One region of the Hydrogenophaga sp. L76 genome, then DNA from elsewhere that is predicted to be linked to it. Evidence: predicted binding sites of a transcription regulator. Region 1 holds the regulator's gene; each other region holds the start of a gene.

Region 1 (7,616 bases):
CGACATGCCGGTGATCAGCACCAGCTCGATCGCGGGGGGCACTTCGCTGTCGCCGGCGGCAGGCGGGAGAACGGTGGCGTTCATGGCGTGAGCAGCTCGCGGGCGTGGGCAAGCGAAACTTCGGAGCGTTCGTTGCCGCCGAGCATGCGGGCGAGCTCGACGACCCGGTGATCGCGTGTGATGGGGGCAACCGTGCTCAGGGTCTGCGGGCCCTGCAGCTGTTTGCTCACCAGCAGGTGGTGGTCGGCGCAGGCGGCGACCTGGGGCAGGTGGGTCACGGCGAGCACCTGGCGGTCCTGGCCCAGCTGGCGTAGCAACTGGCCCACGGTGTGGGCGACGGCGCCACCGATGCCCGAGTCCACCTCGTCAAAGATCAGCGTGGGCGCCTGGCCCAGCTGGCTGGTGACGACCGAGATGGCGAGCGCGATGCGCGAGAGCTCGCCACCCGACGCCACCTTGCCCACCGGGCGCGGGCTCACGCCAGCGTGGCCCGCCACCAGAAACTCCACCTGTTCCCAGCCGTGGGCCTGGGGTTCGGCGAGCTTCTGCAGCGCCACCTCAAAGCGGCCGCCCTGCAAACCCAGGGTCTGCATGGTTTCGGTGACCGCTTTGGAGAGTTTGGGTGCGGCTTGCTGGCGCCGTTTGCTCAGGGTCTGCAGTTCGGCGGCGAAAGCCTGCCAGGCCTCGCGCTCGGCCGCGTTCAGGGCGGCCAGATCCAGCGCCTGATCCACGCCGGCGAGCTCCGACTTCCACTGCGCATGCAGCGCTGCCAGCTCCTCGGGGGCCCGACGGTAGCGCCGGGCGAGCGACATCCAGAGACCCATCCGCTCGTCCAGCGCAGCCAGGCTGGCGGGGTCGAGGTCGGTGCGCCGGCTGTACTGGTGCAGGCTGTGCACGGTGTCCTGCACCTGGGCGAGGGCCGCTTCCAGCGCTTGCACCGGCTCGTTGAATTGAGGTTCGATGCCGGCCTGGGCCTGCAAGGCTGAAAGCGCACGGTGGATCAGCGCTGCGGCACTGGACTCTTCCTCTTCCAGCGCCAGCGTGGCCGCGTTGGCCGCGTCCAGCAAGGCCTGGGCATTGGCCAGCCGGCTGTGCTGGCTGTTGAGTTCTTCCCATTCACCGTCGGCGGGCTGGAGCTTGTCGAGCTCGGCAATCTGCCAGGCCAGCCGTTCGCTTTCCTGGTGCAGGGTGCTCTGGCGTTCGGTGGCCGTTTCCAGTGCCTTGCGGCGCAACCGCCACTGGGTCCACGCCTGGGTGGCGGCTGTGGTGTCGATGCCGGCAAAGCCGTCGAGCAGGGCCCGCACCGCATCGGACCGGGTCAGGCTTTGCCAGGCGTGCTGCCCATGGATGTCCACGAGGTCGCTGGCCAGGGCCTTGAGTTGCGCCATGGTGGCGGCGCTGCCGTTGATCCAGGCGCGGCTGCGGCCATCGGCATCCACGGTGCGCCGCACCAGCAGGCTGTCTTCGCGAGTGAAACCTTGTTCTTCCAGCCAGGGCGCCAGATGGGGCGGCAGATCAAATTCAGCGGCAATCTCGCACCGCGCAGCGCCTTCGCGCACCACGCCGCTGTCGGCCCGCGCACCCAGTGCCAGCTGCAGGGCGTCGATCAGGATGGACTTGCCGGCGCCGGTCTCGCCCGTGAGCACGCTGAAACTCGATTCGAGTTCGAGGTCGAGCGACTGCACGATGACGAAGTCGCGCAAAACGATGCGTCTGAGGCTCATGGGCGTGAAAGGGAGAGGAGCAACGGTGGATGAAGCGGTCGTATTTTGACCGGTATTCAGCCGCCTTCGTTCCAGTGCAGCTTCTTGCGCAGCGTGTCGAAGTAACTCCAGCCCACCGGGTGCAGCAGGCGCAGCGTGTGCTCGGAGCGCCGCACCACGATGCGGTCCCCGTGCAGCAGACTGGTGAGGGATTGCATGTCGAAATTGGCACTGGCGTCTTTGCCCGACACGATCTCGACCGCGATTTCGCATTGGGCCGGCAGCACGATGGGGCGGTTGGACAACGTGTGCGGCGCGATCGGCACCATCACCCAGCCGCCAATGGCCGGGTGCAGCAGCGGCCCGCCGGCCGACAGCGAATAGGCGGTGGAGCCTGTCGAGGTGGCGATGATCAGGCCGTCGGCGCGCTGGTTGGCCACGAAATGGCCGTCCACCTCCACGCGCAGCTCGATCATGCTGGCCACACCACCGCGGTTGACCACCACGTCGTTGAGCGCGGTGGCCTCGAACACGCATTGGCCATCGCGCCAGACCCTGGCCGCGATCAGCGCGCGCGGGTCTTCTTCGAACTCGCCATGCAGGATGGCACGCAGCTTGTCCCGGTAGCTGCCAAAGGGAATGTCGGTGATGAAACCCAGGCGTCCCTGGTTGATGCCCACGAGCGGCACGCCATAGCGCGCAAGCTGACGTCCGATGCCCAGCATGGTGCCGTCGCCACCGACCACCAGCGCCAGATCACAGGCGTGGCCGATGTCGGGCACGTCCAGGGCAGGGTATTGCAGCAGGCCGGTGTTCAGCGCGGTTTCACGTTCCAGGGAAACGTCACAGCCTTCGTCGTGCAGGAAATGGGCGACTTCGTCCACCACGTCGCGCGAGCCCGGGGCCTGGTATTTGCCGATGATGGCCACATGCGAAAAACGCAGGGTTCGCACGGCAGGGGCGGGTGCGGAGCGGGTGTCGGGCGGCAGACTCATGCCCAAATTACAACATAGCCGCAAGGCACCGACCCGCCTGAAAACCCTTGTGATTCAGCCGCACTGCACGTGGGGGTGCGTTCCGGTGCGCGACCGACAAACTGGAACTGTCCGGACGGCGCATGCCAGCCCGGACAGCCCTGTTCCAGAGGGGTTGCCCAACGCCCCGATCGCATCAGAAGCGGTGACGGATACCCAGGGAGTAACCCGAGCCGCTGGACAGGCCTTCCACCTTGTCGCTCATGCCCACGGCGTACACCTCGGTCCGCTTGGACAGCGAGTGCACATAGCCGAACGACAGGGTTTTGCGATCCGCGCCGGTCTCGGGGCTGATCTGGCCCCATTGCGCCAGCAGGGCCCCTGTGCCGATGGGGAAGCGTGCGCCCAGACCGCTGATCTTGTAGGTGTTGGGGGTGCTCAGGTTTTCGACTTCGCCGTACTGGGCGAAGGCCTTGACCACGCCGAAGTCGTAAGAACCGCCGAGCTGGGTGGTGCGGGTGTCGGCCACCGGGCTGGCGCCGTCTTTCTTCACGCGCTGCACGACCAGCGATGCCGACACGGGGCCAGCGCCGTAACCCACGTTGGCACTCCAGTTGCCGCCGTTGCTGACGGTGGAGCCGCTGTTCTTGTTCGCACCCGAGACACCAAAACGCACGCCGCCGAACGTCGGGCTGGCGTAGGCGAAGGAGTCGCTCCAGCCGGTGTCACCGGTGGTGGTGCCGCTGGTGAAGTAGTGGCGGATGCTGGGGGAGTAGCCGAAGGAGTCGCCAAAGGCGTTGTACATGAGTGTGGAAACGAACAGCGCGGTGGTGTTGCGCCCGAAGGTCAACGTGCCGTAGTCCTGGTGGGACAGACCGACGTTGGCCGAACGTGAGAAGGCGGGGTCTCCGTCGAACCGTCCCTGGGCGCCGGTGTTGGCGCGCATGAAGCTCTCCAGCTTGAATACCGCCGACAGGCCGCCGCCCAGATCTTCCTTGCCGCCAAAGCCGAAATAGCTGGTGGTCATTTTTCCGCTGTCAACAGACTTGACCGATGCGCCACCCGGGGCCTTGGTCGAGCCCATGCTGAGGTCGAGCAGGCCGTAGACCGAAACGGAACTCTGGGCCTGCGCACCGAGTGCGGTCAGGAAAACGGCAGAGCCGAGGGCCAGAGGTTTGAAAGCAGACTTCATGAATTTTCTCCAGATGAACAACAGGGTGGGGACACGACAAAAGCCATCCGGCCGGCGATAGCGGAGCGTCACGGGGGCACTTCGCTGCCTCGACGGATCCGTGGCCGCTCGCTGCACCAAGGGTGGGCGTCTGGACGCCCTTGGTGCACGAACCGCTGGCACGAATGGCCTTTCGATCTGCTCAGCAATTCGTGTGCCAGTGAATACAGTTGTTGTGTACAAAACCCACCGTTCCGTGTTCGGGCGCTGCGCCTCCTTAGAATGGCTGCCATGCTGGATGACCGCGCCAAACTGTTGCTCAAGGCTCTTGTCGAGCGATACATCGCCGACGGGCAGCCCGTGGGTTCGCGAACGCTGGCGAAGGCAGCGGGGCTGGAGCTTTCGCCGGCCACCATCCGCAACGTCATGAGCGACCTGGAAGAACTGGGTCTCATCGCGAGTCCGCACACCTCGGCGGGCCGCATTCCCACGGCGCGGGGCTACCGGCTGTTTGTGGACACGATGCTCACGGTGCGGCGGGAAGGGTTCTCCGCGGTGGGCGACATGGGGACGCACGGCATCGAAGCGGGGCAGCCCCAGCGCGTCATCAGCAACGCCGCCCAGATGTTGTCCAGCCTGTCGCACTTTGTGGGCGTCGTGATGGCGCCACGACGCGCCTCGGTGTTCCGGCACATCGAATTCCTGAGCCTGTCCGAGCGCCGTGTGCTGGTGATCCTGGTGTCGCCCGATGGCGATGTGCAGAACCGCATCATCCACACCCAAGTGAACTTCAGCCAGACCCAGTTGCAGGAAGCGGCCAACTTCCTCAATGCCCACTACTCGGGGCTGACGATGGAGGAAGTGCGGTCGCGCCTGAAGGTGGAGGTGGATGCGCTGCGGGGCGAGATCGCCTCGCTCATGCAGGCCGCAGTGAACATCGGCGAGGACGCCACGGGTGAACAGGACGAGGTGGTGGTATCCGGTGAGCGGAACCTGCTTTCGGTGAGCGAATTTTCCAGCGACATGGGCAACCTGCGGCGGATGTTCGACCTGTTCGAACAGAAGACCCAGCTCATCCGCCTGCTCGACGTATCGGCGCAGGCCGATGGGGTGCGCATCTACATCGGTGGCGAGAGCCAGGTGGTGCCATTCGAAGCCCTGTCGGTGGTCACCGCACCCTACGAGGTGGATGGCCAGGTGGTGGGCACACTGGGCGTGATCGGACCACAGCGCATGCCCTACGACCGCATGATCCAGATCGTCGACGTGACGGCCAAGCTGGTGAGCAACGCCCTGAGCCACGGCAAACAGGGCTGAAGCCCGCTGGCGCCACGGTCGCTGCCCCTACAATCGTCGCCTTGCGGGCCGTTAGCTCAGTTGGTTAGAGCAGAGGACTCATAATCCTTTGGTCGTTGGTTCAAGTCCAACACGGCCTACCAGAAAACCCGTGCTATAATTCAAAGCTTAGCGGCTGTAGCTCAGCTGGATAGAGTACTTGGCTACGAACCAAGGGGTCGTGGGTTCAATTCCTGCCAGCCGCACCAAATGGAAAGCCTGCAGCCAAAAGCTGCAGGCTTTTTCGTTTCTGTCGCGTCCATCGTCCAGGAGCCCGGCAATCATGAGCAAGGCCTTCACCCGCGAGTCCGATGCCGACGGTGATGAAGATGGTGCTGTTGCACCGCCACCATCCGCACCTTCAGGCATCAACTACATCACGCGCGCCGGCTACGAGCGCCTGCGCAGCGAACTCTTCGCCCTGATCGACGACGAACGCCCCAGGATCGTGGAGATCGTGCACTGGGCGGCCAGCAACGGCGACCGCTCCGAAAACGGCGACTACCTCTATGGCAAGAAGCGCTTGCGAGAGATCGACCGCCGCATCCGCTTTCTGACCCAGCGCCTGGAGATTGCCGAGGTGGTTGACGCGTCGATGCACCACGGGGGTGACCAGGTGTTTTTTGGTGCCACGGTCTGCTATGCCGACGGGTCTGGCGCTGAAACCAGCGTCACCATTCTGGGTGTCGATGAGGCCGACAGCGCCCAAGGCCAGATCAGCTGGGTTTCCCCGGTGGCCCGGGCCCTGCTCAAGGCCCGTGTGGGCGACGTGGTGCGTCTGGTGGTCCCTGGCGGTGCACAGGAGCTTGAGATCCTGTCGGTGGACTACCCGGTGGCGCCCACGGCGCCTTGAAAAATCTGTCAGGCTGTCAGGGCTTGGCGGGCTTGAAACGCTGGGCCTTGAGGACCGAGGTGGTTCGCTTCAGGCTGCGTATCACGTCGGCCAGGTGCTGGCGGTCGCGCACCGAGACCGAGAAGCGGATGTCGGTGGCTGTCTGGGCCGGTTCGTCGCCCATATCCACGTGGGTGATGTCGGCTTCGACCGCAGCGATGGCCGAAGCCACGCGCGCCAGCACGCCTTTGCCGTTGGTCACGGTGACGACCACCATGGTTTCGAAGGGGCGCACCGGTTCGTCGGCCCACTCCACCTGCAGGAAACGCTCGCTGTCACGCGAGAGCAGGCGCCTGCCCGTGGGGCAGTCCTCGGCGTGCACCGTCAGACCTTCGCCTCGCCCCAGATAGCCCACGATGCGGTCGCCTGGAATGGGTTTGCAGCACGAGGCGTATTGCACCGACAGGCCTTCGCTGCCGTCCAGGCTGACCACGCCCTGGGAGACCGATTCGTCCTCTCCGCTGGCGTAGCGTTCGGTGCTGATCAGCAGGGCGTCGGGCTTGAGGCCGGTTTCAGACAACAGCACCGCGAGTTTCTTGCCCACCATGCTGGCAATGCGCTTGCCCATTCCAATGTCCGACAGGAGCTCGCTGCGTGTCTTGTTGCCGGTGAAGCGCAGCAGTTTTTCCCAGGTGGTTTTGTAGGGGCCGTCTTCGGTTGGCAGGGTGGCGATGCCTTCCGATCTCAGGGCCTGACCCAGCATGCGCTCGCCCAGCTCGTTCGACTTATCCTGCGCCAGGGTCTTGAGGTGGTGGCGGATCTTGGAGCGCGCGCGCCCGGTCTTCACGAACGAGAGCCAGGCCGGGTTGGGCTCGGCGGTTTCGCTGGTGATGATCTCGACGATGTCGCCGTTGTTCAACTCTGTGCGAAGCGGCCGCTGTTCGCTGTTGATCCGGGCCGCAACGGTCCTGTTGCCGACGTCGCTGTGGATCGCATAGGCGAAGTCCATCACCGTCGCCCCCCGGGGCAGTGCCATGATCTTGCTCTTGGGGGTGAACACATAGACCGCGTCCGGGAACAGGTCGATCTTGATGTGGTCCCAGAACTCGCTGGCGTCGTGGGTTTCCTGCTGGATGTCGAGCAAGGACTGCAGCCACTGCGTGCCCAGGCGTTGCGAGGTGTCGCTGTTGGGTTCGCTGGCCTTGTAAAGCCAGTGCGCGGCCACACCGGATTCGGCGACCACGTCCATGGCGTGGGTGCGCAGCTGGAATTCGATGTTGGTGCCGAACGGACCGATCAGCGTGGTGTGCAGCGACTGGTAGCCGTTGACCTTGGGGATGGCCACGTAGTCGCGGAACTTGCCAGGCAGCGGTTTGTAGAGCTGGTGCAATACACCCATGCCGGTGTAGCAGTCGCTGAGTTCGGGTACGACGATGCGAAAGCCGTAGATGTCGGTCACCTGAGAAAACGACAGGTGTTTGCTGTCCATCTTGCGGTAGACGGAGTAGAGCGTTTTCTCGCGGCCCATGGTGCGCACGGAAAGCCCGAACTTCCGGAACGCGGTCTCCACTTCACCCTGGACCCGGGCGATCAGGTCCTTG
Region 2 (7,616 bases), 370 kb from region 1:
GCAACCGATGCACTCGTACTGCAAGCCCTTGCGGATGTCGATGCCGGTCGGGCAAACCTGCACGCACAAGGTGCAGTCCACACACGAACCCAGGCCCTTTTCTTTCGGGTCCACCTTCTTGCCGCGCGAACCACGCGGCTCGCCTCGGGTGGTGTCGTAGGTGACGATCAGGGTGTCCTTGTCGAACATGGCACTCTGGAAGCGCGCATAGGGGCACATGTATTTGCACACCTGCTCGCGCATGAAACCGGCGTTGCCGTAGGTGGCAAAGCCGTAGAAGAAGATCCAGAAGGTCTGCCAGGCACCCAGCGAACCGGACACCACGTCAGCCGCCTGATCGCGGATGGGGGTGAAGTAGCCGACGAAGGTGAAACCGGTCCAGAGCGCAAACAGGATCCACGCGGTGTGCTTGACGGCCTTGCGGCCAGCCTTGGCGCCTGACAGCGGCGCCTCGTCCATCCGCATGCGGGCCGAGCGATCGCCCTCGATCTTCTTCTCGATCCACAGGAAGACTTCGGTGTAGACCGTCTGCGGGCAGGCGTAGCCGCACCACAGGCGCCCGGCCACGGCCGTGAACAGGAAGAGCGCGAGCGCCGCCATCACCAGCAGACCGGTGAGGTAGATGAAATCCTGCGGGTAGAGCACCAGCCCACCCAGGTAGAAGCGGCGCGACAGCAGGTCAAACAGGATGGCCTGGCGGCCGTTCCAGTTCAGCCAAGGCAACCCGTAGAAAACGATCTGTGTGATCCACACCATGGCCCAGCGCCAGCGGGTGAAGAAGCCCGATACCGACCTGGGGTGAATCTTTTTATGCGACTCGTAGAGGGAAACCTCGATTTCGTCGGGCTCATCCCCGGGCACGAGGCCCAGGGGCTGGTTGGCGGTGGTCGTGGACATGGGTGCTTTCTTGTGGGTCTCGCGGTGTTTGGGCCCGGCCTCTGAGCGCAAGGCCGGTGTGCGCGCCAGTCCATGTTCCAAGAACCGTGCCAGTCCCCGAATTCACAAAGAATCAAGGACTTGCAACACCTAGCGTGCGTTTTCGCCTCCAGAAGTTGCGGCGGAACCGCCACAATTGGCAGTAAAGTGCCAAGTTTGGCACTTCGCCCTGGGCGTCTTTGGTGGGGATAAAACCCTTGTGCCTCTTGAAATACCACCGAAGCGCCCTTATCATTAGCACTCGCTGGAGTTGAGTGCTAACACTTGCTCCAAGTCGATCGACGGCCTTGCCCGACCCTTGCGGTCGGTCCTGATCGTCTGACCCAACCCTATCCCAATCTCAGGAGATGCAATGAACCTTCGTCCTCTCGCCGATCGCGTGATCGTCAAGCGTATTGACAGCGAAACCAAGACCGCTTCCGGCATCGTCATCCCCGACGCAGCCGCAGAAAAACCCGACCAGGGCGAAATCCTGGCGGTCGGTCCCGGCAAGAAAAACGACAAGGGCGAACTGTCGCTCATGAACGTCAAGGTCGGTGACCGCGTTCTGTTTGGCAAGTACAGCGGCCAGACCGTCAAGGTCGACGGCAACGAACTGCTGGTGATGAAAGAAGACGACCTGTTCGCAGTCGTCGAATCCAAGTAATTTTGCGGGACTGACCGAGCAACGCGCAAAGCGTCTGCTCGATCTGTCCCCAACTGTTCAAATCATTTAGGAGCTATCAACATGGCAGCAAAAGACGTCATTTTCGGCGGCGAAGCCCGCGCACGCATGGTCGAGGGTGTGAACATCCTGGCCAACGCGGTCAAGGTCACCCTGGGCCCCAAAGGTCGCAACGTGGTGCTCGAGCGCTCGTTCGGCGCCCCCACCGTGACCAAGGACGGTGTGTCTGTGGCCAAGGAAATCGAACTCAAGGACAAGCTGCAGAACATGGGCGCCCAGATGGTCAAGGAAGTTGCTTCCAAGACGTCTGACAACGCTGGCGACGGCACCACCACCGCCACCGTGCTGGCGCAAGCCATCGTGCGCGAAGGCATGAAGTACGTGGCCGCCGGCATGAACCCGATGGACCTGAAGCGCGGCATCGACAAGGCCGTTGAAGCCCTGATCGAAGAGCTGAAGAAGGCCTCCAAGGCCACCACGACCAGCAAGGAAATCGCCCAGGTTGGCTCCATTTCCGCCAACTCTGACTCCAGCATCGGCGACATCATCGCCAATGCCATGGACAAAGTGGGCAAAGAAGGCGTGATCACCGTGGAAGACGGCAAGTCGCTGCAAAACGAACTCGACGTCGTCGAAGGCATGCAGTTCGACCGCGGCTACCTGTCGCCCTACTTCATCAACAATCCTGAGAAGCAATCCGCCCTGCTGGACAACCCCTTCGTGCTGCTGTACGACAAAAAGGTTTCCAACATCCGTGACCTGCTGCCCACGCTGGAGCAGGTGGCCAAGGCCGGCCGTCCGCTGTTGATCATTGCCGAAGATGTCGAAGGAGAAGCCCTGGCGACGCTGGTGGTCAACACCATCCGCGGCATCCTGAAGGTGGTGGCAGTGAAGGCCCCTGGCTTCGGCGACCGCCGCAAAGCCATGCTGGAAGACATCGCCATCCTGACCGGCGGCAAAGTGATCGCCGAAGAAGTCGGCATGACGCTGGAAAAAGTGACCCTGGCCGACCTCGGCTCCGCCAAGCGCATCGAAGTGGGCAAGGAAAACACCACCATCATCGACGGCGCCGGCGCTGCTGCTGACATCGAAGCCCGCGTGAAGCAAGTGCGCGTGCAGATCGAAGAAGCCACCAGCGACTACGACCGCGAGAAGCTGCAAGAGCGCGTGGCCAAGCTGGCCGGCGGCGTTGCCGTGATCAAGGTCGGCGCTGCCACCGAAGTCGAGATGAAGGAAAAGAAGGCCCGCGTGGAAGACGCCCTGCACGCCACCCGCGCTGCAGTGGAAGAAGGCATCGTCGCCGGTGGTGGCGTGGCCCTGCTGCGCGCCCGTCAGGCCGCTGGCACCATCAAGGGTGACAACGCCGACCAGGACGCCGGTATCAAGCTGGTGCTCAAGGCCATCGAAGCGCCTCTGCGCGAGATCGTGGCCAACGCCGGTGGCGAGCCTTCCGTGGTGGTCAACGCCATCCTGGCTGGCAAGGGCAACTACGGCTTCAACGCCGCCAACGACACCTACGGTGACATGATCGAAATGGGCATTCTGGACCCCACGAAAGTGACCCGTACCGCTCTGCAGAATGCCGCTTCCGTGTCCAGTCTGATGCTGACCACCGAAGCCATGGTGGCCGAGTCCCCGAAGGATGACGCACCGGCCGGCGGCATGGGTGGCGGCATGGGTGGGATGGGCGACATGGGCGGCATGGGCATGTAATTGCTCCTTGCCTGAGACGCCATGCCGGCGTTGCAAGGGCTTGCCGTGGCGCTGCCACTGTCTACGCCCTTGCGCCTTGGCCTGGCGCCTCATGCTGCGTCGGATTGCATCACTGCATGCTGACGAACCCCCAAGAAAAAACCCCGCGAAGCAATTCGCGGGGTTTTTTTCATTGATACCCCCAAACGAGGGGACTTCGGGTGGGTCAGCGCATCATGCCTTCGAGCTTGATCGTGTCCACCACGAACGCGCGGATGCCTTCGGCCAGCTTCTCGGTCGCCATCGCGTCTTCGTTCATCGCAAAGCGGAAACCGGCTTCGTCGTACAACGCGAACGGAATGTCCATCAACTTCGCGGCCTCGGCGTCCAGAGCCCTGGGCAAGACCGCTTCGCTGGCCGCCAGCTGAGCCAGCAGGTCAGGGCTGATGGTCAGCAGGTCGCAGCCAGCCAGCGCCGTGATCTGGCCCACGTTGCGGAAGCTCGCACCCATCACCTCGGTGGCGATGCCGTGCTTCTTGTAGAAGTTGTAGATCGCCCGCACCGACTTCACGCCCGGGTCGTTGGCGCCCGCCATCGCTGCTTCGTCCCAGTTTGCACCCGCGTTCTTCTTGTACCAGTCGTAGATACGGCCCACGAACGGCGAGATCAGCTGCACCTTCGCCTGACCACAGGCCACGGCCTGGGCGAACGAGAACAGCAGCGTCAGGTTGGTGTGGATGCCCTCACGCTCCAGGCGAGCGGCGGCCTGAATGCCTTCCCAGGTGGAAGCGATCTTGATCAGCACGCGGTCGATGTGCACACCCTCGCCCTGGTAGAGGTCGATGATGCGGCGCGCACGCGTCACGGTGGCTTCGGTGTCAAAGCTCAGGCGGGCGTCCACCTCGGTGGAAACGCGGCCGGGAATGTGTTTCAGAATCTCGCAGCCGAAAGCCACAAGCAGGCGGTTCATCACCTCGTCCGTCCCCTGCGCGCCGTATGTCGACATCGCATCCTTGAGCAGATGGGCATATTCCGCTTTCTGCACCGCCTTCAGGATAAGCGATGGGTTGGTGGTCGCGTCGCGTGGCGAAAAGGCTGCGATCTGGTTGAAGTCGCCGGTGTCGGCAACCACGGTGGTGAGCTGTTTGAGTGCGTCAAGCTGGTTCATCTTGCCATTATCGGGCGTGAAGGTTCCACAATTTTTTGTAACTCGATTACCATCGTTCCATGCTCGACCGAATCAAAGCCTCCCTGCCCTCGCTGGCTCCCGCAGAACAACGGGTGGGCAAACTCGTGCTGCTCGATCCGCGCAGTTTCGCCAGCCTGCCGGTGTCCGAACTGGCCGAACGGTCGCATGTGAGCAAGCCGACCGTGGTGCGTTTCTGCCGCAGCATGGGTTACGACGGTCTCTCGGACTTCAAGCTCAAGCTCGCCGGCACCGTGAGCGAAGGCGTGCCCTTCATCCACCGCAGTGTGGACGTGGACGACAAGGTGGGTGACGTGCTGGTCAAGGTGATCGACAACACGGTGGCAGCGTTCCTGAAATACCGCAATGACGCCTCCACCCACTCGATCGAGAAGGCGGTGGATGCGCTGCTGGCCACCTACAAGAACCGCGGCCGCATCGAGTTCTACGGCGCGGGCAATTCGGGCATTGTGGCGCAGGACGCGCAACACAAGTTTTTCCGCCTGGGCATCAACGCCATCGCCTACAGCGACGGCCACATGCAGGTCATGAGCGCCTCGCTGCTGGGGCCGGGCGACTGTCTGGTGATCGTGTCCAACTCGGGCCGCACGCGCGACCTGATGGATGCGGCCGACATCGCGCGCAAACACGGCGCCACGGTCATCGTCATCACCGCCAGCGGCTCGCCCCTGGCCGCCGCCGGCCACATCCACCTCTCGGCCGACCATCCCGAAGGCTACGACCGCTACAGCCCCATGACCTCGCGTCTGATGCACCTGATGGTGATCGACGTGGTCGCTACGTGTCTGGCGCTGCGCATCGGGGGCAGCAAGCTGCAACCGCTGCTGAAGGAAATGAAGAACAACCTGCGGAGCAAACGATACGCTTGACCGTGCGCATTGCGCACAGGTCATGCGTCCCCCTGCGCCGCTTCGCGTCTTCCCCCGGAGGGGGACGATGCCTGCGGCCCGGCGGAGCCGGTTCCACGGCTTCCTGGGTTGGGACACGCGCGCCGGATGGCAGGTGGCGGTGTCACCTTAGTTGTTCAGTGATTACTCGAAACCGATTCCACCGCATCCCCTCCCCTTCCTTGAACGCTGGTCACAAGTTCGGACAACGGGTGTTCCCCGCAGCGAAGTCAAGGAGGAGGCCCGCGCAGCGGGACGGGGGACATTCGCGGAGGGGAGCGCCCGTTGTTCGCGCCAACGCCCACCCACAGGCACGTCAGATCCGGCCTTCTTCCACAGCGTGACAGGCCACGCGCACCCCGTCGACGGTCTGCAACTCCGGCCGCTCATTCCGACACCGCTCATTCACATGCGGGCAGCGCGGGTTGAACGCACAGCCAGCCGGCGGATTCAGCGGGTTGGGCACTTCGCCTGAAACCGGCGTGCGCGCCTTGCCTGTATCGTGCATCTTGGGAATGGCATCGAGCAGCATGCGGGTGTAAGGGTGACGCGGGTTGTCGAACAGCGTGTGCTTGGGCGCCAGCTCCACCAGCCGACCCAGGTACATCACGCCCACCCGATCGCTCACGTGGCGCACAACCGCCAGGTTGTGACTGATGAACAGATAGGTCAGACCGCGCTCGCGCTGCAGATCCTTCATGATGTTCAGCACCTGCGCCTGCACGCTCACGTCGAGCGCCGAGGTCGGCTCGTCGCAGACCAGAAACTCGGGCTGGGTAGCCAGCGCGCGCGCGATCGAGATGCGCTGGCGCTGCCCGCCCGAGAACTGGTGCGGGTACTTCACACGGTCGTGCGGCGACAGGCCCACAGAGTGCAACAAGGCATCGACCCGCGCGCGCAGGGCCGCCGGTTCGGTCTCGATGCCATGCTCGCGCAACGGCTCGGCGATGATGTCTTCCACAATCCAGCGCGGATTCAGGCTGGCGTAGGGGTCCTGAAAAATCATCTGGATGCGGCGGCGCAGTTGGCGGCCTTGCGGCGTCTTGAAGGCCGCGTGCGCATCCTGACCGTCGAACTCGAAACCGCCGCGTGTTGGCTCGTACAGGCCCACCAGCAATCGCGCCACCGTGCTCTTGCCACAGCCCGACTCACCCACCAGAGCCAGCGTCTGACCTCTTGGAATGTCGAAGGACACGCCATCGACGGCGCGCAGCAACTGTCGAGGTTGGCGCTCGATCACCCGGTTGAGCCAGGGCGCCGAAACATCGAAGGTCTTGGCCAGGTCGGTGGCGCGCACCAGCGGCGCGCCGGTCGTCGCCTCGGTGGTGGCGGCGGAAACCTCAGCATGGGTCTGCGCCAGCGATGACCGAGGGGTCCGGGCGAGCTCGTCCTGCTCAAACATGTTGGTGCTCATGCGGTGACCCCCGCGCTGGCGTGCAACCAGCAGGCAGCGCGCGTCGCGCCGGCACCCAGGAGATCCGGGCGTTCCACATGGCAACGGTCGAACACCTTCTCGCAGCGCGGGTTGTAGGCACAACCCTTGGGGATGGCATTGAGACGCGGCATGGCGCCATCGATCTGGTGCAGGCGCTCGCGGTCCACGCTCATGTCCGGGATACAGGCCATGAGACCGGCGGTGTAGGGATGGGCAGGGTGGTTGATGACTTCATGCACGGGGCCGATCTCGGCGATGCGCCCGGCGTACATCACGGCCACGCGGTCGCAGGTTTCGGCGATCACGCCCATGTCGTGTGTGATCAGCATCACCGCCGCCCCGCGGTCTTTGCAGATGGTCTTGAGCAGCGTGATGATCTGCGCCTGGATCGACACATCGAGCGCGGTGGTCGGTTCGTCGGCCACGATGAGCTGCGGTTCTGCAGCCAGCGCCAGCGCGATCACCACCCGTTGGCGCATGCCGCCCGAGAACTGGTGCGGAAAGTGGTCGATGCGCTGCTCGGCGGCCGGAATGCCGGTGTCGCGCAGCAGCTGGATGGCGCGCTGCCGGGCCTCGGCCTGGTTCACCGGCAGGTGGGTGGTGATGGTTTCGATCAGCTGACGGCCCACCGAATACAGCGGGTTCAGCGAGGTGAGCGGGTCCTGGAAGATGGCGCCGATCTTGCGCCCGCGCACCTTGCGCATGTCATCGAACGGCAGGTTGTCGATGCGGCGGCCCTCCAGCAGGATCTCTCCGGACGCCACACGCCCGGGCGGCTCCAGCAGGCCGATGATG
Region 3 (7,616 bases), 2.0 Mb from region 1:
TGGCCCTGGCTGGGGTAGGCCACCAGCCAGAAGGCCCGTGAAGCACACAGCTTCATGTGTGAGACCTGCACCCGGTAGTAGATGCCACCGATCACCATGCCTTCCTCGCTCCAGTCGAACTGGAAGGCCTCGCCCAGCTCGAAGGTCAGCGGCACGAAGGCGTTGCCCGCAGACCCCTGACCCTCGCTCTGGCGCCATGCCCGGATGAAGTCGGTCACTCGCGTGTACCCGCCCTCGTAGCCCGCGCGCCTGATCTCGGCGTACAGCGCCTTGGCCGTGCGCCGCTCGTGCTTGGGCCGACGTGCATCGGCCTTCAAGGCCTGCCTGAGTGCGTCATGGAACGCCGTGAGTTTGCTGGGCTGTTCGCCGCGCCGGTACTTCGGCGGGCCGTCCACCTCGCCGTGCAACCACTTCGCCACCGTGTTGCGCGAGAGCCCTGTCATGCGCGATATCTCGCGCTCCGATTTGTTCTTCCGGGCATGCAAATGCCGGATCCTGCCAATCATGTCCATGGTGATCACTCCTTGTCCTCTGCTGCACATAAAAACAGCAGAGTAGGTTGTTCACCTGGCTCAGTTTTGGGTCGGCACTACCCTCAAAAGTGGCTCAGTTTTCGGTCGGCGCCAACAGCCAGACAACCCTCTTCGAACATGCGCCCGCGGCGTACCTGATCATCGACGAGGCCACCGTGCTGTGCGAAATCAACTTGGCGGGCGCCCGGCTGCTCGGCGCTGCGAGCAATGAATTGTTGGGTCGTCCGCTCGCCAGCTTCCTGTCGGCGGCCAGCGTCGAACAATTGCAGGAGATGCTCGCGCGGGCGCGGAATGGCGCTGTACCCGAGACCTGCGAGTTGCAGTTGTTGCCACAAGCCGGCGTCATTCGCCAGCTGCATGGCACTGCCGGCAGGGAAGACTCGTCAGCAAACTTCCTCCTGTTGCTGCTGGCGCTGCCGTCGCCAGGATAGGGACCACTCGACACCCCCTGCCAAGGGTATCGCCGGTGGCCCCGCCGTTTCAGACTTTCCCGGCAACACTGAAAACGGAAAAAGTCATTTTAAATCAATAACTTATAAACCACTCACAAAAGCAGGTGGCAGATGTTCGAGTTGCCTTCAGCGTCCGAGTGGTTCTTTGCATCAGGGTCATGGAACTATTCAATTAGCACTCCCTCTTAGTGAGTGCTAGTATTTATAAAAGACCAACCTTAGGAGGGTTCTTCTACATGACCACTGCACTACTTGCACCCGCTGCCTTGCCGTCCAGCACACTGGCTGTGTCCAGCCCATGGGCGAGCCGTTCGCTGACGCTGCCTGCGCTGGGCAACCTGGATGCCTACATTTCGGCCGTCAACCGCATGCCACTGCTGACGCTGGACGAGGAACAGGGCGCCGCGCGCCGCCTGCGCGACCACAACGATATCGACGCTGCCGGACAACTGGTGATGTCGCACCTGCGGCTGGTGGTGTCGATCGCCCGCCAGTACCTGGGCTATGGCCTGCCACATGGTGACCTGATCCAGGAAGGCAACGTCGGCCTGATGAAGGCGGTCAAGCGCTTCGATCCCGATCAGGGCGTGCGTCTGGTGAGCTACGCCATGCACTGGATCAAGGCCGAGATCCACGAATACATCCTGAAGAACTGGCGCATGGTCAAGGTGGCCACGACCAAGGCCCAGCGCAAGCTGTTTTTCAACCTGCGCTCGATGAAACAGGGCTTCCGCGCCGAGGCGCTGGACGGCGACACGCACCGCGAGGCGTTTTCTGACGGCGAGGTGGACGTGGTCGCACGCGACCTGAAGGTCAAGCCCGCCGAAGTGCGTGAAATGGAAACACGGCTTTCGGGTGGTGACGTGGTGCTCGACCCGAGCCCGGGCGACGATGGCGAAGACGGCTTCGGCCCCATTGCCTATCTGGCCGACGCCACCCACGAACCCACGGCGATGATCGAGTCGGCACAACGCGACGTGCTGGCCACGGAAGGCATTGCCACCGCCATGAGCGAGCTGGACGAGCGCTCGCGCCGCATCGTGACCGAGCGCTGGCTCAAGGTGAACGATGACGGCTCGGGTGGCATGACGCTGCACGAGCTGGCGGCCGAATACGGTGTGAGCGCCGAGCGCGTGCGCCAGATCGAGGTCGCTGCCATGAAGAAGATGCGCAAGGCGCTGGCCGCCTTCGCCTGAACCGGCCCAGGCCGGCCCCAGGCCCCAGACGGCACCACGCCAGCTGGGGCTTTTTCACGTCTGCGGGTGTCACAAACAGGTCACAACCCGCAGGCAATGGCCCCCGGTGCCAACTATGACCGCTCGTCCCGCAATCCGTGGCGACAGAATTGGAGGATGCTTGACAAGAATCCGGTGGCCCGGGCACCCACCCCGCACGCCCGCACCCCTTTGCCAACACCCGCGCGCCGTTTCATGGCGTGGCTGCTCTGGCTGACGCTGTCGCTGTGCGGCAGCGCATTCGCCGTGCCCGCCACCACCCCCTCCGGCCTGCCCCCGGTGGTCCTCGACGGCTCCATGAAAAGCGTGTCCCTGGCCCAGCGCAGTGCCTGGTGGGTGGACCCTGGAGGCCAGCTCACGGTGCAGGACGTGGAGCAGCGCCAGGCCGATCTGCCTTTCGGCTTGCGGGCGTGGCAACACCGCCTGCGGCTGGAAGGCAAGGCCGCGCTCTGGATCGGCTTCACCGCCTGGGCCCAGGACAACCGCTCGCACTGGGAGCTGGAGCTGGCGCGCTCGGGCACCGACCGCGTCAGCCTGTTCCACCGCAACGCCGACGGCAGCTGGCTTGAGCAGCACGCAGGCGACCGTTTGCCGGTGAGCGCCTGGGCGTCTCCCGACCGCTATCCCGTGTTCAAGCTGGCCCCGCGCAGCGATGCGCCAGTGGCCTACTGGGTGCGCATCGAACACGCGCGCGTGCCGTTCTCTGGCGAGCTGTTCATCCACAGCCACGACCAGTTGCGCGAGCAGCGCATCCTGCAGCAGTTCACGCTGGGCGCCTATTTCGGCATGACCTTGCTGCTCGTCGTCGTGGCGGTGGCCAACGCGCTGGTGTTCCGCGACAGCAGCTTCGCCGCCTACGCGATCTACATCACGCTGCTGGGGCTCTCGCTGGCCGCCTCGCTGGGGGTGGGGGGGCAGTTCCTGTGGCCCGATTTCGCGCGCTGGAACGGCGCGGCCGAGTTTGTGCTGATGCCGCTGGCGGCGGTGGCCGGGCTGCTGTTCGTGCGCCACCTGGTGCAACCGCGGCGCATCGGGCGCTGGCTGAACCGCCTATCGCTCACCCTGGCCGCGGCGATGCTGGGCCTGGTGGCCTGGGACCAGGCGGCCCCGTCCCAGTGGAGTCTCGAGGCCATCACCACCACCGGCGCGCTGACCATGCTGCTGGTTTTCGTCATGCTCTGGACCGCCTGGCGCAGCCGGGAGGGCTGGGCGCGCTGGATCGCGCTGGGCATCCTGCCGGTGCTGCTGGCCGGCGCGCTGCCGGTGATGCGCAACTTCGGGCTCATCTCCTCGGGCTTTCTCCCGCAGTACGGCCTGGTGATCGCCGCAGCCTTTGAAGCGCCCTTGCTGATCTATGGCCTGCTGCAGCGCTCGTCCATGCAACACGAGTCGCAGGCCCGTGCCAAGGCGCTGGCGCTGACCGAGCCGCTCACCGGCCTGACCAACCGCCACAACTTCATGCTGCGCCTGCACGAGAGCCTGATCCGCGCCCAGCGCTACCGCCACCGCAGTGCGCTGTTGCTGATCGATCTGGACAACCACACCTGGTTCGATCAGGAACACGGCAGGGAGGTCGCCGACAGTGCCCTGGTGCTCACGGGCTCGCTGCTGCGCTCGGTCGCGCGGGATGTGGACACCGCCGCCCGGGTTGATGACCACAGCTTTGCCTTGTTGATGGAAGGGCCGGTCCGCTCGGCGCAGGCGGTGGCCGCGGCCACGAGCATCGTTGCGGGTGGCCTGCGCCCGTCTCCGCAACTGCCCGTGGGGACCACGCTGCGCTGCAAGGTGGTGGTGGCCCTGCTGCCCGAGGAGACGCTGGGTCTTCAGGAGAATGCCCAGGCGCACCTGGACTGGCTGCGCATCGCGCTGGACGAGTTGAAGAAAGCCCCGCACAAGAGCATCCAGACGCTCAACTGCTGAAGCCTCTCAGGGAGTGAGTTCGACCAGTTCGATGGTCGGCATCACCGCCAGACGCGCCGGCAAACCGATGGTCCCGATCCCGGGCGTGACCAGAAGTGTCCCCGCCGCCGTGTCGTAGAGGCCGTTCCACCAGGGCTGCCGCGTGTTCGTGTTGCGCAGCACCCAGGGGGTGAGACCGGGAATCCAGATCTGTCCGCCGTGCGTGTGTCCGGCCACCGAAAGGTGGGCGGCACCCGGCGGCAGCAGCGCCACCGTGTCGGGCTGGTGGGTCACCACCAGGCGGTTGCCCGGACCCGTGGCGGGTCCGGAGGCCTCGGGCCAGAGCGCGCGAATCTGCGCCTCGGGCCGGCCACCCCAGCCATCGTCCAGCCCAACCAGCTCCCAGCCTTTCCAGGCAAGGCGCCTTCCTTCCAGCAATTGCACGCCATGGGTTTGCAGCGCCTCGCGCAGCGGCTGGGTCAGGTCCGGACCGGGCGCTTCGACATCGTGGTTGCCGAGCACGCCAAACACCGGATGCCGGATGGCCGCCAGCGGGGCCAGACCGGTCTTCAGGTCCCGCCGGGGTTCATGGGTCCAGTCGCCGGCCACCAGCACCGCATCCACCTCCAGCGCGTTGAGCTGGCGCACCAGGCGTTCGAGCTGGTGATCGCGGAAGAACAGGCCCCAGTGAATGTCGGCGATGACGGCCAAGCGCACCGGCTCGGCGCCTGGGGGCAAGCCGATGATCGTCGTCTGTCGCACCCGAGAAAGACCGGGCTCCACCAGCGAGGACCACAGCCCCACCACAACCAGCAAGGCCGCCACCCCGGCCTTCCAGCGCAGGAACCCGCGCCCGGTCACCGCGACCCCCACCAGGCCGATCAGCAGGAAAGGCCCGGCCAGCCGGGGCGCCCAGTAGAGCCAGAGCATCACCAGGTTGCGCAACCAGTAACCGGGCGTGTGCCAGCGGTCCTGGTAGTCCCAGAGGCTGACGGCCAGCGCCAGCGCCAGGCCCAGGGCGAACAGCCGCCAGACCCAGCGCAGCGCCCGGCTCATGGGCGGCATGTCGGGACTCGTGTCAAGCCTCGCGGCGCAGTGCAGGGAAGAGGATCACGTCGCGGATGCTGGGGCTGTCGGTCAGCAGCATCATCAGGCGGTCGATGCCGATGCCGCAGCCGCCGGCCGGCGGCATGCCGTACTCCAGTGCGCGGATGAAGTCGGCGTCGTAGTACATGGCTTCTTCGTCACCACCGTCCTTGGCCGACACCTGCGCGTGGAAACGTGCGGCCTGGTCTTCGGCGTCGTTCAGTTCCGAGAAGGCGTTGCCGAATTCGCGGCCGGTGATGTAGAGCTCGAAGCGTTCGGTCACCTCGGGGCGGTCGTCGTTGGCGCGCGCCAGCGGTGAAATTTCCGTCGGGTGCTCCATGATGAAGGTCGGGTTCCAGAGCTGCTCTTCCACCGTCTCTTCGAAATACAGCACCTGCAGGCTGGCCAGGCTGCGCGTGCTGAGCTGGTGTTTGGCTTCGGTCATGCCCAGCTGCTTCAGCGCGGGAATCAGCCACTCGGCACTGTCCACGCCCTCGCCGGCTTCGGTGTATTTCAGGATCGCTTCGCGGATGGTCAGGCGTTCAAACGGCGAAGTCACGTCCACCGGTTTGCCGTTGTAGGTGAGCGGCGTGTCGCCGTGCACCTGCTTGACCACATGGCGGATCAGCTGCTCGTTGAAGTCCATCAGGTCCTGGTAGTTCCAGTAGGCCGCGTAGAACTCCATCATGGTGAACTCGGGGTTGTGGCGGACGCTGATGCCTTCGTTGCGGAAGTTGCGGTTGATCTCGAACACACGCTCGAAACCACCGACCAGCAGGCGCTTCAGGTACAGCTCGGGCGCGATGCGCAGGAACATCTCCTGATCGAGCGCGTTGTGGTGCGTCTTGAACGGCTTGGCGTTGGCGCCGCCGGGAATGGGGTGCAGCATCGGCGTTTCCACTTCCAGAAATCCGTGGCTCACCATGAAGTCGCGGATGCTGGAAAGCGCGTGGCTGCGCGTGACGAAGCGCTTGCGGGCGCTCTCGTCGGTCATCAGGTCCACATAGCGTTGGCGGTACTTGATTTCCTGGTCGTGGATGCCGTGGAACTTGTCGGGCAGCGGGCGCAGGCTCTTGGTGAGCAGGCGGATCTGGTCAGCGTGGATGGTCAGCTCGCCGGTGCGCGTGCGCATGAGCACGCCTTCGGCGGCGATGATGTCGCCCAGGTCCCAATGCTTGAAGGTCTCCAGCATCGGTGCGCCCACGCTGTCGGTGTTCAGGTAGATCTGGATGCGGCCGCCGCTCGGACCAAAAGACGCATCCTGCAAGGTGGCGAAGCTGGCCTTGCCCATCACGCGCTTGAGCATCATGCGGCCCGACACGCAGGCGCGCACCGGCGTGGCCTCCAGCGATTCCTTGGTGGCTTCAGCGTGTGTGGCAAACAGCGCCTCGGCCTTGTCCACCGGCTTGAAGTCGTTCGGGAACGCCACACCCTCGCCGCGCTGCTGCGCATCGCGCAAGGCTTTGAGCTTCTCGCGCCGCTCCGCAATCAGCTGGTTGTCGTCGGTGGCGGGGGTGGCGTGGGCGTGTTCGGTGGTCATGGTGTGGGGCAAGAAAAAACGGGCTGCGCCTGAAGAAGCGCAACCCGCTATTGTAAGTTCCGGTGCGAAGGTCCCCAAACCCAGAACGCGGTGGAACCGGCTTTGCCGGGCCGCTCGCGTTGCCCCCTGGGGGGGGTGACGCCGCAGGCGGCGCGGGGGGGTGTCAATGTCCCAGATAGGCTTCGCGCACCTTGGGATCCACCAGCAGGTCCTGGCCGGTGCCGGTCATGGTGATTTCACCGGAATCCATCACGTAGCCCCGGTTGGCGATCTGCAGCGCGCGCTGGGCGTTCTGCTCCACCAGCAGGATGGTGACCCCCTGGGCCGAGACGTCGCGCACCACCTCGAAGATCTTGTCCACCATGATGGGCGACAGGCCCATGGAAGGCTCGTCCAGCAGCAGCACCTTGGGCTGGCTCATGAGCGCACGCGCCATGGCCAGCATCTGCTGCTCGCCGCCGCTCATCGTTCCGGCCAGTTGGTCCTTGCGCTCTTTCAGGCGCGGGAAGATGCCGAACATGCGCTCGATGTCGTTGGCGATGCCCGCCTTGTCCTTGCGGATGTAGGCGCCCATCTGGAGGTTCTCGGTGATGCTCATCCGGGTGAACACGCCCCGGCCTTCCGGCACCATGGCCAGCCCCAGCCGGACCAGGTCCCAGGCACCGCGGCCCTTGATGCTCTGGCCCAGGTATTCGATGTCGCCGCCTTCAAAGGCCAACGAACCGGTCACCGCCTTCATGGTGGTGGTCTTGCCCGCGCCGTTGGAGCCGATGAGCGAGATCAGCTCGCCCTCGCGCACTTCCAGGTCGACGCCCTTGACGGCCTTGATGCCGCCGTAAGAAACCTTCAGGCCGCTGATTTTGAGTAGTGT

The links. The regulator HrcA, encoded in region 1, represses chaperone genes, less so after heat shock. The targets are predictions, from matches to a motif close to TTAGCACTCNNNNNNNNNGAGTGCTAA.
Region 2: the regulator HrcA is predicted to act here: its motif matches at 1,171-1,197, upstream of AC23D4_RS18765 (co-chaperone GroES).
Region 3: the regulator HrcA is predicted to act here: its motif matches at 1,158-1,184, upstream of rpoH (RNA polymerase sigma factor RpoH).

Annotation. Positions count from the first base shown of each region.
Region 1 covers NZ_CM172807.1:4,225,964-4,233,579, forward strand. Annotated here, with positions in the region: gene rapZ (RNase adapter RapZ) at 1-84, opposite strand, end outside; gene recN (DNA repair protein RecN) at 81-1,724, opposite strand; gene AC23D4_RS20650 (NAD kinase) at 1,781-2,698, opposite strand; gene AC23D4_RS20655 (porin) at 2,874-3,869, opposite strand; gene hrcA (heat-inducible transcriptional repressor HrcA) at 4,140-5,165, shown strand; tRNA gene AC23D4_RS20665 (tRNA-Ile) at 5,211-5,287, shown strand; tRNA gene AC23D4_RS20670 (tRNA-Arg) at 5,316-5,392, shown strand; gene greB (transcription elongation factor GreB) at 5,467-6,036, shown strand; gene AC23D4_RS20680 (RelA/SpoT family protein) at 6,053-7,616, opposite strand, start outside.
Region 2 covers NZ_CM172807.1:3,854,007-3,861,622, reverse strand. Annotated here, with positions in the region: gene ccoG (cytochrome c oxidase accessory protein CcoG) at 1-897, opposite strand, end outside; gene AC23D4_RS18765 (co-chaperone GroES) at 1,289-1,582, shown strand; gene groL (chaperonin GroEL) at 1,664-3,313, shown strand; gene tal (transaldolase) at 3,519-4,460, opposite strand; gene AC23D4_RS18750 (MurR/RpiR family transcriptional regulator) at 4,520-5,368, shown strand; gene AC23D4_RS18745 (ABC transporter ATP-binding protein) at 5,703-6,800, opposite strand; gene AC23D4_RS18740 (ABC transporter ATP-binding protein) at 6,797-7,616, opposite strand, start outside.
Region 3 covers NZ_CM172807.1:2,178,028-2,185,643, forward strand. Annotated here, with positions in the region: gene istA (IS21 family transposase) at 1-512, opposite strand, end outside; gene AC23D4_RS10400 (PAS domain S-box protein) at 560-964, shown strand; gene rpoH (RNA polymerase sigma factor RpoH) at 1,222-2,181, shown strand; gene AC23D4_RS10410 (sensor domain-containing diguanylate cyclase) at 2,338-4,140, shown strand; gene AC23D4_RS10415 (metallophosphoesterase) at 4,147-5,184, opposite strand; gene lysS (lysine--tRNA ligase) at 5,198-6,745, opposite strand; gene AC23D4_RS10425 (ABC transporter ATP-binding protein) at 6,909-7,616, opposite strand, start outside.